Ramlibacter pinisoli: one gene and its partner. The protein of the gene in region 1 interacts with the protein of each later gene in a pairwise test. Links are inferred from orthologs where the notes say so. Each region holds a gene or a part of one and is shown on either strand. Other genes may lie near its edges.

Region 1 (3,872 bases):
GCGATGGAATTCCTGCCCCAGCAGAACAAGGTGAACGCCGGCGACAAGGTCAAGGGCCAGATCCGCGCCGACGGCAAGCACGTGATCGTGATCGGCGGCGGCGACACCGGCAGCGACTGCGTGGGCACCAGCAACCGCCACGGCGCCGCGAGCGTCGTGCAGTTCGAGCTGATGCCCCAGCCGCCCGAGGAGGAGAACAAGGAGCTGACCTGGCCGTACTGGCCGTACAAGATGCGCACCAGCTCCTCGCACGAGGAAGGCTGCGAGCGCGAGTTCGCCATCGCCACCAAGGAATTCATCGGCGAGAAGGGCAAGGTCACCGGCCTGAAGACCGTCCGGGTTGAGTGGAAGGACGGCAAGATGGTCGAGGTGGCCGGCAGCGAGCAGATGCTCAAGGCCGACCTGGTGCTGCTGGCCATGGGCTTCGTCAGCCCGGTCGGCAGCGTGCTCGAGGCGTTCGGCGTCGACAAGGACGCGCGCGGCAATGCCAAGGCCAGCACCGAGTTCATCGGCGGCTACGCCACCAACGTGCCCAAGGTGTTCGCCGCCGGCGACATCCGCCGCGGCCAGTCGCTGGTGGTGTGGGCGATCCGCGAAGGCCGGCAGGCCGCCCGCGCGGTCGACGAATTCCTGATGGGGTTCAGCGACCTTCCGCGCTGAGGCGGATCGGATCCAGCCGCAGGCACCCAGGGGCCGCCGGGCATGGCTCTTGCGGCCGCCGACGGGGTCCGCCAGGCCTTGGCTGACGGTTCTTCCAGACGGATGAGCGAACCCCCAGCCCGGCAGTGGGAGGAGGGTGGTCGTATCATTGGCGGTTCCGAATTGCCAGGCCGGGCACGCCCCGGCCTTTTCGTTCCGCATGCCCGAACCCCACGATAGCGCCCTGGTCGTCTGCCGCGAGCTCAGCTTCGGCTACGGCGCGCGCCGCATCCTGGACGGGGTGAGCTTCTCGGTGCCGCGCGGCAAGGTCACGGCGCTGATGGGTGCCTCCGGCGGTGGCAAGACCACCGTCCTGCGCCTGATCGGCGGCCAGGTGCGGGCCCAGCAGGGCAGCCTCACGTTCGACGGCCAGGAGGTCGGGACGCTGGACGCCGCCGGCCTCTACGCCATCCGCCGGCGCATGGGCATGCTGTTCCAGTTCGGGGCCTTGTTCACGGACATGTCGGTGTTCGACAACGTCGCGTTCCCGCTGCGCGAGCACACCGAGCTGCCCGAGGCCCTGGTGCGGGACATCGTGCTGATGAAGCTCAACGCGGTGGGGCTGCGCGGCGCCCGTGACCTCATGCCCAGCGAAGTCTCCGGCGGCATGGCGCGCCGCGTGGCGCTGGCCCGCGCCATCGCCCTCGACCCGGAACTGGTCATGTACGACGAGCCCTTCGCCGGCCTCGACCCGATCTCGCTCGGCACGGCCGCGCAGCTCATCCGCCGCCTGAACGACACCCTCGGCATCACCAGCGTCGTGGTCTCGCATGACCTGGAGGAGACCTTCCGCATCGCCGACCAGGTGATCGTGCTGGCCAACGGCCGCATCGCCGCCCAGGGCACGCCCGAGCAGGTGCGCGCCTCGGACGACCCGCTGGTGTCGCAGTTCGTCCACGCCCGCCCCGAGGGGCCGGTGCGGTTCCACTACCCGGGGCCCACCGTGGCACAGGATTTCGGGGGAGGCCTGGGCGGATGAGCTGGTGGAAACCTGCCGACGTCGGGTTCGCGACCCGCACCGCCCTGGCCAACCTGGGCCAGGGGGCCCGCCTGTTCGTGCGGCTGCTGGGCCTGTCGGGGCCGGCGCTGCGCCGTTTCGGCCTGGTGCGCGACCAGATCCACTTCCTGGGCAACTACTCGCTGGCCATCATCACGGTGTCGGGCCTGTTCGTCGGCTTCGTGCTCGGGCTGCAGGGCTACTACACGTTGCAGCGCTACGGCTCGTCCGAGGCACTGGGCCTGCTGGTGGCCCTGTCGCTGGTGCGCGAACTGGGGCCGGTGGTCACGGCGCTGCTGTTCGCCGGGCGCGCGGGGACCTCGCTCACGGCCGAGATCGGCCTGATGAAGGCCGGCGAACAGCTGTCCGCGATGGAAATGATGGCGGTCGACCCGGTGCGGCGCATCCTCGCGCCCCGCTTCTGGGGCGGCATCGTCGCCCTGCCGCTGCTGGCAGCGGTGTTCAGCGCGGTCGGCATCATCGGCGGCTACGTCGTGGGTGTGCTCCTGATCGGGGTCGACCAGGGCGCCTTCTGGAGCCAGATGCAGGGCGGCGTCGACGTCTGGCGCGACGTCGGCAACGGCGTCATCAAGAGCGTCGTGTTCGGCATCACCGTCACCTTCATCGCGCTGCTCGAGGGATTCGAGGCGCATCCCACGCCCGAGGGCGTGTCGCGGGCGACCACCCGCACCGTTGTCGTCGGCTCGCTGTCGGTGCTCGCACTCGACTTCGTGCTCACGGCCATGATGTTCAGCATCTGAGGCAAGGCTATGGATCGATCCAAGAATGACGTGTGGGTGGGGCTGTTCGTGCTGCTGGGCGCGGCGGCCATCCTGTTCCTGGCCCTGCAGTCGGCCAACCTGCTGAGCCTGAGCTTCCAGTCGACCTACCGCGTCACCGCCAAGTTCGACAACATCGGGGGACTCAAGCGCCAGGCGGCGGTCAAGAGCGCCGGCGTCGTGGTCGGACGCGTCGAGTCCATCGTGTTCGACGACAAGAGCTTCCAGGCCCGGGCCGTGCTGGCGCTGGAGAGCCGCTACCAGTTCCCGAAGGACAGCTCGCTGAAGATCCTCACCGCCGGCCTGTTGGGCGAGCAGTACATCGGGATCGAGGCCGGGTCCGACGAGAAGAACCTCGCCCAGGGCGATACCATCTCCACCACCCAGTCCGCCGTGGTACTGGAGAACCTCATCGGCCAGTTCCTCTACAACAAGGCCGAGGGCAGTGGCGCGAACAGCAATGCGCCCGCAGCAGGGAGTGCACCGAAGAAATGATTGATCACCCGATCGCGACCGGCCGCGGCCGGCGCTTCGTGGTTGCCGGGCTGGCGGTGGCCGTCGTGCTGGCGCTCAGCGCCTGCGCCACGGGGCCGAATGCCAACCCGCGCGACCCGCTGGAGCCGATGAACCGCGGCGTCAGCCGTTTCAACGAAGACCTCGACGACGTGCTGCTGAGGCCGACAGCCACTTTCTACCGGGACACCGTGCCGCCCCTGGTGCGCACCGGCGTGTCGAATTTCTTCGGCAACATCGGCGACGCCTGGTCGACGGTGAACAACCTGCTGCAGTTCAAGGTGCAGTTCGCGGCCGAGAGCCTGATGCGGTTCTCCGTCAACACCACCATCGGCATGCTGGGCGTGCTCGACGTGGCCAGCGACATGAACCTTGAGCGCCACCGGGAAGACTTCGGCCAGACCCTCGGACGCTGGGGCATCCCGGCCGGCCCCTACGTGGTGCTGCCGCTGCTGGGCCCCTCGACGCTGCGCGACACGGCAGCGCTGCCGATCGACTGGCGCGGCGACATCACCACGCACGTGAGCCCGGACGCGGCGCGCAACACCCTCATCGGCCTGCGCGTGATCGACGTGCGGACCAACCTGCTGCGCGCGAGCGATGTGCTGGAGGGCGCGGCCCTGGACAAGTACAGCTTCACCCGCGATGCCTACCTGCAACGCCGCCGGGCCGAGATCTTCGACTCCGGCAAAGAGGAGAATTCCGACGACGGCAGCGACAAGGAAGAGGCCCCGGCCGCGAGCCCGCCCGCGGCGCCGGCGTCGCGCTGAGGTCACAGCCTGTTGCAAGCGGCGGTGCCGGTGCGGAAACCCCGCCCGGGGCGCCGATTCCAATCATGGTGCGGACGAGTTCCGCAACAAAAGAAAGGTCAAAATCGATGAACA
Region 2 (3,824 bases), on another replicon or contig:
CGGTCTTGCAGAGGATGGGCGGTCGATCGCGTCAGCGGCTTCAGGGGTGCGCCGGCGCCGATGCTGGCTGCCAGACCGGAGCAGCCGACGGAGCCAATGGGCGCCCGCCGCGCAGCAAGCCCCGCAGGCAGGCCCCGTCCGACAGCCCCGGGGGCTTGCAACCGACACGGAAAGCCCTATCATTAGCACTCGCAGGAGATGAGTGCTAGCAGACCAGCCGGCGCCCTCCCGTCCAATTAGGAAGCGCTAACTTTTGTTGGCGCTTTTTGATGTCCAACCCCCAAGGAGATGCAATGAAACTTCGCCCTCTGCACGATCGCGTGATCGTCAAGCGCCTGGAACAAGAGACCAAGACCGCCTCCGGCATCGTCATCCCCGACAACGCCGCCGAGAAGCCCGACCAGGGTGAGGTGCTGGCCGTCGGCCCGGGCCGCAAGAGCGACAAGGGTGAACTGATCGCCTTGAACATCAAGGTGGGCGATCGCGTGCTGTTCGGCAAGTACAGCGGCCAGACCGTCAAGGTCGACGGCGACGAGCTGCTCGTCATGAAGGAAGACGATCTGTTCGCGGTCGTCGAGCGCTGAGCCCCAGCCTCCTGTCATCCCCTTCCATTCACTGAATTTCCGGAGTCATCCACATGGCAGCTAAAGACGTCATTTTCGGCGGCGACGCCCGCGCCCGCATGGTCGAAGGCGTGAACATCCTGGCCAACGCCGTCAAGGTCACCCTGGGCCCGAAGGGCCGCAACGTCGTGCTCGAGCGCTCGTTCGGCGCCCCCACCGTCACCAAGGACGGTGTCTCGGTCGCCAAGGAGATCGAGCTCAAGGACAAGCTCCAGAACATGGGCGCCCAGATGGTCAAGGAAGTCGCTTCCAAGACCAGCGACAACGCCGGTGACGGCACCACCACCGCCACCGTGCTGGCCCAGGCCATCGTGCGCGAAGGCATGAAGTACGTGGCCGCCGGCATGAACCCGATGGACCTCAAGCGCGGCATCGACAAGGCCGTGGTGCAGCTCACCGACCAGCTGAAGAAGGCCTCCAAGCCGACCACGACCTCCAAGGAGATCGCCCAGGTCGGTTCGATCTCGGCCAACAGCGACGAGTCGATCGGCAAGATCATCGCCGACGCGATGGACAAGGTCGGCAAGGAAGGCGTCATCACCGTCGAAGACGGCAAGAGCCTGAACAACGAGCTGGACGTCGTCGAAGGCATGCAGTTCGACCGCGGCTACCTCTCGCCCTACTTCATCAACAACCCGGAAAAGCAGTCGGCTCTCCTCGAGAACCCGTTCGTGCTGCTGTTCGACAAGAAGATCAGCAACATCCGTGACCTGCTGCCCACGCTGGAGCAGGTGGCCAAGGCCGGCCGTCCGCTGCTGATCATCGCGGAAGAAGTCGAAGGCGAGGCGCTGGCGACCCTGGTGGTCAACACCATCCGCGGCATCCTGAAGGTCGTGGCCGTCAAGGCGCCGGGCTTCGGCGACCGCCGCAAGGCCATGCTGGAAGACATCGCCATCCTGACGGGCGGCAAGGTCATCGCCGAGGAAGTGGGCCTGACGCTCGAGAAGGCGACGCTGGCCGACCTGGGCCAGGCCAAGCGCATCGAAGTGGGCAAGGAAAACACCACCATCATCGACGGCGCCGGCGCCGCTGGTGACATCGAAGCGCGCGTCAAGCAGATCCGCGTCCAGATCGAGGAAGCCACCAGCGACTACGACCGCGAGAAGCTGCAAGAGCGCGTGGCCAAGCTGGCCGGCGGCGTGGCCGTCATCAAGGTCGGTGCCGCCACCGAAGTCGAGATGAAGGAAAAGAAGGCCCGCGTCGAAGACGCCCTGCACGCCACCCGCGCTGCGGTGGAAGAAGGCATCGTGGCCGGTGGTGGCGTCGCGCTGCTGCGCGCCAAGCAGGCCGCCGGCGAGATCAAGGGCGACAACGCCGACCAGGACGCCGGCATCAAGCTGGTGCTCAAGGCCATCGAAGCGCCCCTGCGCGAGATCGTCTTCAACGCCGGTGGCGAGGCTTCCGTGGTGGTCAACTCCGTGCTGAACGGCAAGGGCAACTACGGCTTCAACGCCGCCAACGACACCTACGGCGACATGATCGAGATGGGCATCCTGGATCCCACCAAGGTCACCCGCACCGCGCTGCAGAACGCCGCGTCCGTCGCGTCGCTGATGCTGACGACCGAGGCGATGGTTGCCGAGGCCCCCAAAGATGAAGCCCCGGCGATGCCCGGCGGCGGCATGGGTGGCATGGGTGGCATGGGCGGCATGGACATGTAAGTCCGACGCTCCGCGGGCGCGACGCGCCTGCGGACGTTGCTGCGATGCAGACGAAAAAGCCGGGCACTGCCCGGCTTTTTTCTTGGCTGCGCCCGGGGGTCAGAGGCCCGGCGGGATCTCGAGCGGGTCGTTGCGCGGCAGCTCGGGACCGGTGCCGTACTCGTTGGCCGGACCGGTGGGTTGCACGAGCCAGTAGATCATCAGCGCCCAGCCGATCAGCGGGATGAACCAGACCAGCTGGAACCAGCCGCTCTTGCCGATGTCGTGCAGGCGGCGGGTGCCCACCGCGAGCGACGGCAACAGCACCGCCACCCCGACGAGCGCGTTGAGCACGTCGCTGAACATCGCCGCGACCACGGACACCAGGAAATAGAACAGCGCGAACCACCAGTACTCCGGCCGGCTCGCGCGCCCGTTGAACGCCGCGTACTTGCGCAGGCAGGTCTTGATCGACTCAACGAAATCCATGCAGTCCCTCCTCCGGGCACCAGCGCCCGGTCCGGATCATAGGACCGCCGCTCAGCCCCGCAAGCGCGCGACCAGCGCGGCCGTCGACGCATCCAGCCCGGCCACGTCGCCCGATGCCAGGCGCGGTGCGATGTCCCTGGCCAGCACCTTGCCGAGCTCCACGCCCCACTGGTCGAAGCTGTTGATGCCCCACAGCGCGCCGGCGAAGAAGACGCGGTGCTCGTAAAGCGCGATCAGCGCCCCCAGGCTGGCCGGATCGAGCCGCTCCAGCAGCAGCATGGTGCTCGGCCGGTTGCCGGGAAAGTGCTTGTGGCCGCCGGGGTCGGCCTTGCCGAGCATCAGCGCCTGGGCCTGGGCCAGCACGTTGGCCAGCAGCTGCGGCTGGTGGCCGGGCAGGTCATGGGCCGCCTCGCGCGCCGCGATGAACTCCACCGGCACCACGTCCGTGCCCTGGTGCAGCATCTGGAAGTAGGCGTGCTGGCCGTTGGTGCCGGGCTCGCCCCACACCACCGGCGCGGTGGCGAACGGCAGCACCCGGCCCTGGCGGTCGACCCGCTTGCCGTTGCTCTCCATCTCGAGCTGCTGCAGGTAGGCAGGCAAGCGCCGCAGGGCGCTGTGGTACGGCGCCACGCTGCGACTGGTGAAGCCATGGAAGTTGCGGTACCAGACATCCAGCAGGGCCAGCCGCAGCGGCAGGTTGCCCTCCAGCGGCGCGGCTCGCACGTGCTCGTCCATGGCGTGCGCGCCGGCCAGCAGCGCGCGGAAGCCGGCGCCGCCGATCGCGATGGCGACCGGCAGGCCGATGGCCGACCAGAGCGAATAGCGGCCGCCCACCCAGTCCCAGAAGCCGAAGGTGCGCTCGATGCCGAACTCGGCGGCGGCCTGCACGTTGGTGGTGAGGGCGGCGAAATGCCGCGCAACGTCGCTGCCGCCAGCCTGCGTGAACCACTGCCGCGCCGAGCGGGCATTGGTCATGGTCTCGATGGTGGTGAAGGTCTTGGAGGCGACCAGGAACAGCGTGCTCTCCGGCCGCAGTCCGCGCAGCACCGCGGCCAGTTCATGGCCGTCGACG

Evidence for each region.
Region 2: the proteins of GON04_RS23905 (region 1) and groL interact in binary tests that used the Escherichia coli proteins (3 or more experiments, as listed by UniProt). The link is inferred for Ramlibacter pinisoli from one-to-one orthologs.

Annotation. Positions count from the first base shown.
Region 1 is NZ_WSEL01000009.1:1,981,372-1,985,243, reverse strand. The notes cover bases 1-2,768. They hold GON04_RS23905 (ABC transporter ATP-binding protein), read left to right. Parts: upstream 1-859; coding sequence 860-1,678; downstream 1,679-2,768. Other genes in these bases: mlaD (outer membrane lipid asymmetry maintenance protein MlaD), read left to right, coding at 2,467-2,768; mlaE (lipid asymmetry maintenance ABC transporter permease subunit MlaE), read left to right, coding at 1,675-2,457; GON04_RS23910 (glutamate synthase subunit beta), read left to right, coding at 1-660. Outside these bases: more of mlaD, read left to right, coding at 2,769-2,970; GON04_RS23890 (MlaA family lipoprotein), read left to right, coding at 2,967-3,758; GON04_RS23885 (MlaC/ttg2D family ABC transporter substrate-binding protein), read left to right, coding at 3,866-3,872. UniProt on the Escherichia coli protein: Part of the ABC transporter complex MlaFEDB, which is involved in a phospholipid transport pathway that maintains lipid asymmetry in the outer membrane by retrograde trafficking of phospholipids from the outer membrane to the inner membrane.
Region 2 is NZ_WSEL01000003.1:2,379,141-2,382,964, forward strand. Bases 1-2,960 are described here. They hold groL (chaperonin GroEL), read left to right. Parts: upstream 1-637; coding sequence 638-2,284; downstream 2,285-2,960. Other genes in these bases: groES (co-chaperone GroES), read left to right, coding at 294-584; GON04_RS12780 (DUF805 domain-containing protein), read right to left, coding at 2,384-2,752; pgi (glucose-6-phosphate isomerase), read right to left, coding at 2,804-2,960. Outside these bases: more of pgi, read right to left, coding at 2,961-3,824.